Methylibium petroleiphilum PM1: one gene and its partner. The protein of the gene in region 1 interacts with the protein of each later gene in a pairwise test. Links are inferred from orthologs where the notes say so. Each region holds a gene or a part of one and is shown on either strand. Other genes may lie near its edges.

The links.
Region 2: the proteins of MPE_RS14425 (region 1) and clpA interact in binary tests that used the Escherichia coli proteins (3 or more experiments, as listed by UniProt). The link is inferred for Methylibium petroleiphilum PM1 from one-to-one orthologs.

What each region holds. Positions count from the first base shown.
Region 1 is NC_008825.1:3,043,118-3,046,939, forward strand. What follows is about bases 62-3,572. They hold MPE_RS14425 (response regulator), read right to left. Parts: upstream 3,268-3,572; coding sequence 262-3,267; downstream 62-261. Other genes in these bases: MPE_RS14420 (putative bifunctional diguanylate cyclase/phosphodiesterase), read right to left, coding at 62-219; MPE_RS22815 (sensor histidine kinase), read left to right, coding at 3,324-3,572. In the rest of the region: more of MPE_RS14420, read right to left, coding at 1-61; more of MPE_RS22815, read left to right, coding at 3,573-3,822. UniProt on the Escherichia coli protein: Member of the two-component regulatory system UvrY/BarA involved in the regulation of carbon metabolism via the CsrA/CsrB regulatory system. Phosphorylates UvrY, probably via a four-step phosphorelay.
Region 2 is NC_008825.1:2,623,157-2,626,510, forward strand. Bases 122-3,164 are described here. They hold clpA (ATP-dependent Clp protease ATP-binding subunit ClpA), read right to left. Parts: upstream 2,775-3,164; coding sequence 468-2,774; downstream 122-467. Other genes in these bases: MPE_RS12405 (M90 family metallopeptidase), read left to right, coding at 122-406; clpS (ATP-dependent Clp protease adapter ClpS), read right to left, coding at 2,771-3,127. Outside these bases: more of MPE_RS12405, read left to right, coding at 1-121; MPE_RS12420 (cold-shock protein), read left to right, coding at 3,325-3,354. UniProt on the Escherichia coli protein: ATP-dependent specificity component of the ClpAP protease. It directs the protease to specific substrates. It has unfoldase activity. The primary function of the ClpA-ClpP complex appears to be the degradation of unfolded or abnormal proteins.

The DNA of each region.
Region 1 (3,822 bases):
GTCCATGCCGGGCATCAGCGCATCGAGCACGATGACGTCGGGCGACCAGTCGGTCAGCAACTGCACCGCGCGCTCGCCGCTGGTGGCTTCGGTGACGGCGAAGCCTCGCTCGCGCAACGCGATCGATGTCAGCAGCAGGTTGACCTCGTCGTCGTCGACCAGGAGAACACGAGGGCTCTCCAGAGGATCGTCGACAGAGGGATCGGCGCGCAGGTCCATGGGTGAATTCTTGATCGACAGCGCGTGGGTCGTGGATCCGGGTCAGGCGGCAGGCAGCAGCAGAGCGTGCAGGCTGCCACGAACCGACGCGATCTCGGCGCGCAGCGCCGCGACGCGCGGCCCCAGGGCCTGCACCTCGTTGTTGCGAATCATGCCCTCGATGTCGGCACACAGGGCCGACAACTTGAGCGCCCCGATGCTGGCCGACGAGGATTTCAGCGTATGGGCGACATGCTTCACGCCGTCGAGGTCGCCCGCTGCATGCGCTTCGTCGAGCTGCGGCAGCAAACGCCCCGTGGACGTCTCGAACGCCTGCACGACGCGCTCCAGCAGCCGGTTCGCCCCGGTGGGATCGAGGTCGCGCAGCCGCTGCAGAGCCTGGGCATCCAGAGCTCCTGCCGTCGCCGCAGGGGGGATCGCCGGAGCTCCAGCCAACGCTGGCTCGGCCGGAGCCGGCGTCAGCTCTCCCGCCCCGGTGTCGGGAATGTTCAGGCGTTGTGACAGCATGGTGTGCAACTGGCTTTGCCGGAAGGGTTTGGAAAGGTATTCATCGAATCCGAGGCCGAGGAATCGCTCGCGGTCACCCCCCAATGCGTTGGCGGTCACCGCGACCACCGGCGTGGTGGGTGGAGTGCGGAAGGCGAAGCGCTCGCCAGGTCCTCGGCGGAACCAGCCGAGCGCCTCGACACCGTCCATGCCCGGCATCTGGATGTCCATCATGATCAGGTCGAAGCGCTCGGCACACAAGGCACGCAGCCCTTCGAGCGCCGACGAGGCGAGCTGCACGCGGCAACCGAAGTGGCGCAGCATCTGCCCGATCACTTCCTGGTTCACGGGATTGTCCTCGACCACCAGGATATGGGCGCCGATCTTGCGCGACGAACCGCCGCCGGCGCCGGCAACACCCGACACGCCGAGGATCGCCTGGCGCAGTTCGGCCTTCCGCACCGGCTTGTTGACGAAGCGCTTGAAGCCCACGGCCTGCGCGCGCTTGGCGTCGTCGGGCGAGCTCACGGACGACAGCATGATCAGCTTCACGTCCGCGAAGTCCGGCTCGGCCGAGATCCGGTCGGCCAGTTGCAGGCCATCGAGCCGCGGCATCTGCATGTCGATCAGCGCAATGTCGAAGCTGCGTGCGGCATCGCGCTCCGCATGCAGCCGCTCCAGCGCATGCACGCCGTCGTTCGCCACCACGACCTCCATGCCCCAGGCCCCGAGCAGGTTTTCGAGCACCGTCCGGTTGGTCTCGTTGTCATCGACGACGAGCACGCGCAGGGCCGGCATGTCATGCAGTTCGAGCATGTCGACATCGACGTCGCTGGAGGCCGGCGACAGGGGCAGCCGAACGCAGAACCGCGAGCCCACCCCCGGCTGGCTGCGGACCGTGATCGATCCGGACATCAGTTCGACCAGCTGGCGCGAGATCGCCAGCCCCAGACCGGTGCCGCCGTAGCGTCGCGCCATGCCGCTGCTGGCCTGGCTGAAGGCGATGAAGAGCCGTGACAAGGCCTCGGGGGGAATGCCGATCCCGGTATCTCGCACGCACAGCTCGACCCACAGCCGGTCCCCGGTGGCCAGGGCCGTCTCTGCCGCGGTCGGCTCGACCCGGCGCATCTCGACGACCACCTCGCCATGCTCGGTGAATTTGATCGCGTTGGCGACCAGGTTCGTGAGCACCTGGCGCAGCCGCAGCGCATCGCCATGCAGTGCCGGCGGCAGGCCGGGCTCCTCCCGGAAGCTCAACTCCAGCCCGCGCTCCTGCGCCCGAGGCGCCAACAGTTCCAACACGTCCTCGACCAGGGCTCGCGGCGTGAAGTCGGCCGGCGCCAGTTCCAGCTTGCCGGCCTCGATCTTCGAGAAATCGAGGATGTCGTTGATGATCTCGAGCAGGCTTTCGCCGGAGCGGTACACCGCCTGGGCAAAGCGTCGCTGCCGCGAATCGAGCGCGGTGCCCAGCAGGAGTTCGGTCATGCCGAGCACGCCGTTCATCGGCGTGCGGATCTCGTGGCTCATCGTCGCCATGAACTGGCTCTTCGCCTGGCTCGCCGTCTCGGCCTGCAGCGCCAGCGCCTGGGCCGCAGCCGTGGCCTGCTGCAACTCGGCGGCGCTGGCCTCGATGGCACTGCGATGCTCCCGCAGCCGGGCCTGCATGCTGTTGAAGGTGGCGGCGAGCCGGCCCAGTTCGTCGTCGGAGACGATCTCCACCGGTTGCTCGAAGTCGTCGTCCGCCATGCGCAACGCCCCGTCGCGCAGCCCGTCGATCTGACGGTTGATGCGGCGCGTCAGATAGCCGGCGACCACCAGCCCGAGCGTGAGCAAACCGCAGGCCGTCACCAGCATCAGAGCGAACAACAGCTGGGCGATCCAGCGGCTGGCCTCCCCCAGCACGGTGGAGAAGGCGTCCTCGATCGGCACGAGGCGGCGATTGAGCACCTCGATCTCGCCGATCAGGAGGGCAGCGTGCGCCGGGCTCAGGCTGCCGTTCAGCACTTGCGTGCGGATGGTGTCGCCGTAGCTGCGCAGCAGCGCCATTTCCTCGTCGCCGCGGGTCCAGAGCTGGATCACCCGGTCCATGTAGCTCAGATTGCGGAAGGTCCGGAACAACCAGATCAGGCTGTCGATGTCGTCGGGGTGGTTGCGCCCTGCCAAGAAGCCCGCATACGCCACGTCGTAGTCGAAATCGGGCTTCTCCAGTTCCAGTCGCGCCTGCCGGTCACCCAGCGTCACGGACAACGCCGCTGCGTACTGGCGGTAATCAGCTTCCTCGTGGGTCTGTGCATAGCGCACCAGGTAGAACACCGCGTCGCGGTTGCCTTTGGCCCACAGCCCGTCCCCGGCCACGTAGGCGCGCACGCCGGACAGGATGTCGGAGCTGAGCTTGCTGAGGTAGACGAGGCCGACGACCACGCCGACCAGCAGGAACACGATCAACGCGAGCTTGCGCGCCACCGCCAGATCGCGCAGCGGCCGCAGCACCCGGCGATCGACCGCGGCGCGCGCCTCGGCCGCGGCACGCTCGAACTGCGAGTCGACGTGCTCGTTGCTCATCGAGCCACCCCCGACCCGGGAACCCGCCGTGTCGATGTGGACGTCTTGCGTCCGGGTTGGCCGACGGCGCGGATCGAGCAGGTGCGCATGTCGGCAAGTGTGGCGTGGCCCGGTGCCGCGCGCAAAGCCGCCGCCGTCCCTCCTGTCGGGTGCTGGCGAGCCGTCGCGACGCCGAGGCCCCGCTGCGGCAATCGTTCACGGATGCGACTTCTACAATCGATCACATGATTTCGATTGACAACGACCTCAGGCGTGCACTGTCCCGGATCGCGGAAGCCTCGGGCATCGGACTCGGCGCGTTGCTGCTGCCGGTCGACGCGCGAGCTGCCTTCGACGCTGCCGAGGGTCTGCCCTGGCATGCCTTCGGGCTGTTGCTGGTCGGCGCGCTGCTGGCACTGGGCGTCCTGCTCGGTCTCCTGGCGTGGCAACAGCGCCAGCGGCGAGACGCCGCTGCACTGCGCGACGAGCGCGCCCGCGTGCGACGCCTGCTCGGCTTGATCGAGGGCCCGCTGTGGCGCACCGACGCACAGCACCGCCTGACCGCGCTGCGCGCGA
Region 2 (3,354 bases), 420 kb from region 1 along the record:
GGGCGGTCCGGTGATGCTGTCCTGGCACGACGTGGCCGAGGCCGGCGTCACCGCCGAACGCGGCTACAACGTCGTGATCCACGAGTTCGTGCACGTGCTGGACATGGCCGACGGCCTGCCGGCCGACGGCGTTCCGGTGTTGGCCGGTCGCGCCGCGCGCACTCACTGGCTGCAGGTGCTGGAAGCGGCCTACCAGCGGCTGTGCCGCGAACTCGATGCCGGCCGCAAACCCTTCCTCGACCCGTATGGCGCGGAGGCGATCGAAGAGTTCTTTCCGGTGGCGGCCGAGGCCTTCTTCGTCGCACCGCACGCGCTGCGCGACGAGCAGCCCGCTTTGTACGAGTTGTTCCGCGAATATTTCCGGCAGGACCCGGCTGCCCGCCTGGTGCCGCAGCCCGGGCCCTGAAAGCAAAACGGGGAGCCGAAGCTCCCCGCTCCCTGCAAGCCGCTGCCGGCCTGTGGCCGGGTCAGTCGGCCGTGGCCGGCTCCGATTTCGGCTTGTCGCTCTTCTTCCACGGCGTGATGTCGAGCACCGGCTGGCCTTCGGCGTCGATGTCGACCGACAGGCGCCCGCCATCGACCAGGCGGCCGAACAGCAGTTCGTCGGCCAGCGCGCGGCGGATCGTGTCTTGGATCAGCCGCTGCATCGGCCGCGCCCCCATCAGCGGATCGAAGCCCTTCTTCGCCAGGTGCTTGCGCAGGGCGTCGGAGAAAGTCACGTCGACCTTCTTCTCGGCCAGCTGGCTCTCGAGCTGCAGCAGGAACTTGTCGACCACCCGCAGGATGATCTCCTCGTCGAGCGCGCGGAAGCTGACGATCGCGTCGAGCCGGTTGCGGAACTCCGGCGTGAACAGGCGCTTGATGTCGGCCATCTCGTCGCCCGATTCGCGGGCATTCGTGAAGCCGATGGTCGACTTGTTCATCGTCTCCGCGCCGGCGTTCGTGGTCATGATGATGATCACGTTGCGGAAATCGGCCTTGCGCCCGTTGTTGTCGGTCAGCGTGCCGTGGTCCATGACCTGCAGCAGCACGTTGAAGACATCGGGGTGGGCCTTCTCGATCTCGTCGAGCAGCAGCACGCAGTGCGGCTTCTTGGTGACCGCCTCGGTCAGCAGCCCGCCCTGGTCGAAGCCCACGTAGCCCGGCGGCGCGCCGATCAGGCGGCTGACCGTGTGGCGCTCCATGTACTCGGACATGTCGAAGCGCACCAGCTCGATGCCGAGGATGAAGGCCAGCTGCTTGGCCGCCTCGGTCTTGCCGACGCCGGTGGGGCCGCTGAACAGGAAGGAGCCGATCGGCTTGTCCGGCTTGCCCAGGCCCGAGCGCGCCATCTTGATGGCCGACGCCAGCGCGTCGAGCGCCGGGTCCTGACCGAACACCACGCTCTTCAGGTCGCGGTCCAGGTTCTTCAGCTTGCCGCGGTCGTCGTTGCTGACGCTCTGCGGCGGGATGCGCGCGATCTTGGCGACGATCTCCTCGACCTCCGCGCGGTTGATCGTCTTCTTCTGCTTGCTCTTGGGCAGGATGCGCTGGGCGGCACCGGCCTCGTCGATCACGTCGATCGCCTTGTCGGGCAGGTGGCGGTCGTTGATGAACTTGGCCGACAGCTCGGCTGCGGCCTGCAGCGCGCCCAGCGCGTACTTCACGCTGTGGTGCTCCTCGAAGCGCGACTTCAGCCCCTTCAGGATCTCGATGGTCTGCTCGACCGAAGGCTCGACCACGTCGACCTTCTGGAAGCGCCGCGACAGTGCCGCATCCTTCTCGAAGATGCCGCGGTACTCGGTGAACGTGGTTGCGCCGATGCACTTGAGCTGCCCGGAGCCGAGCGCCGGCTTCAGCAGGTTGCTGGCGTCGAGCGTGCCGCCCGATGCGGCGCCGGCGCCGATCAGCGTGTGGATCTCGTCGATGAACAGCACGGCATGGGGCTGCTCCTTCAGGGCCTTCAACACGCCCTTCAGGCGCTGCTCGAAATCGCCGCGGTACTTGGTACCGGCCAGCAGCGCGCCCATGTCGAGCGAGTAGACGGTCGCGTCGGCCAGGATCTCGGGCACGTCGTTCTGCGTGATGCGCCACGCCAGGCCCTCGGCGATCGCGGTCTTGCCGACCCCGGCCTCGCCCACCAGCAGCGGGTTGTTCTTGCGGCGGCGGCACAGCACCTGGATCACCCGCTCGACCTCGTGCTCGCGGCCGATCAGCGGATCGATCTTGCCGTCACGGGCGAGCTGGTTGAGGTTCTGGGTGAACTGGTCCAGCGGCGAGCCCTTGCCTTCGCCGGCCTCTTCCTTCTCGCCTTCGCCGCTGCCGCCCTCGGCGCCCTTGGAAGGCTCGGGCGGCTCGGACTTCTTGATGCCGTGGGCGATGAAGTTCACCACGTCCAGCCGCGTCACGCCCTGCTGGTGAAGGTAGTACACCGCGTGCGAATCCTTCTCGCCGAAGATCGCCACCAGCACGTTGGCGCCCGTCACTTCCTTCTTGCCGGACCCGGTGGACTGCACGTGCATGATCGCGCGCTGGATCACGCGCTGGAATCCCAGCGTGGGTTGGGTGTCGACCTCGTCGGTGCCGCCGACCGTGGGCGTGTTCTCCTTGATGAACTGCGTCAGGCTCTTGCGCAGGTCATCGAGGCTGGCCGAGCAGGCGCGCAGCACTTCGGCGGCGGACGGGTTGTCGAGCAGCGCGAGCAGCAGATGCTCGACCGTGATGAATTCGTGGCGCTGCTGACGCGCTTCGACGAACGCCATGTGCAGGCTGACTTCCAGTTCTTGCGCAATCATGCGGCCTCCATAGTGCATTGCAACGGGTGCCCCGACCGCTTGGCCGCAGCGAGCACCGACTCGACCTTGGTCGAGGCGACATCTTTCGTGTAGACGCCGCACACGCCCCGACCTTCGTGGTGGATTTTGAGCATGATCTGCGTCGCCGTCTCGATATCCCGCTGGAAGAATTCCTGCAGGACCATCACGACGAACTCCATCGGCGTGTAGTCGTCATTGAGCAGCACCACCTGGTACATCCGGGGCGGCTCGACGCGGGCCGATTGCCGTTCGGCCACGACCGCGCCCTGCCCGTCGTCCGGCTTGGTGACCGGGCGCTTCGGGGGAGTGGGCGGTACGGTGTCGTCGGGCATGGAAAAGATTCTATCGACTGCTGGGAAGCGACTTCCATGCCGGTCAATATGACACCACTGAGCCCGAACTCAAGGCCTCCGCACGCCGTGCACGCACGCTGGCCGCCCTATCCCGTTCGTCCGTCACGGCCGGCGCCGGCTTGACAGGCCGCGGCCGCCCTGCCCAGAATCGTCCGTCGAGGGGTTGGAGAACGTCCATGGTCAACGGCACGGTCAAGTGGTTCAAC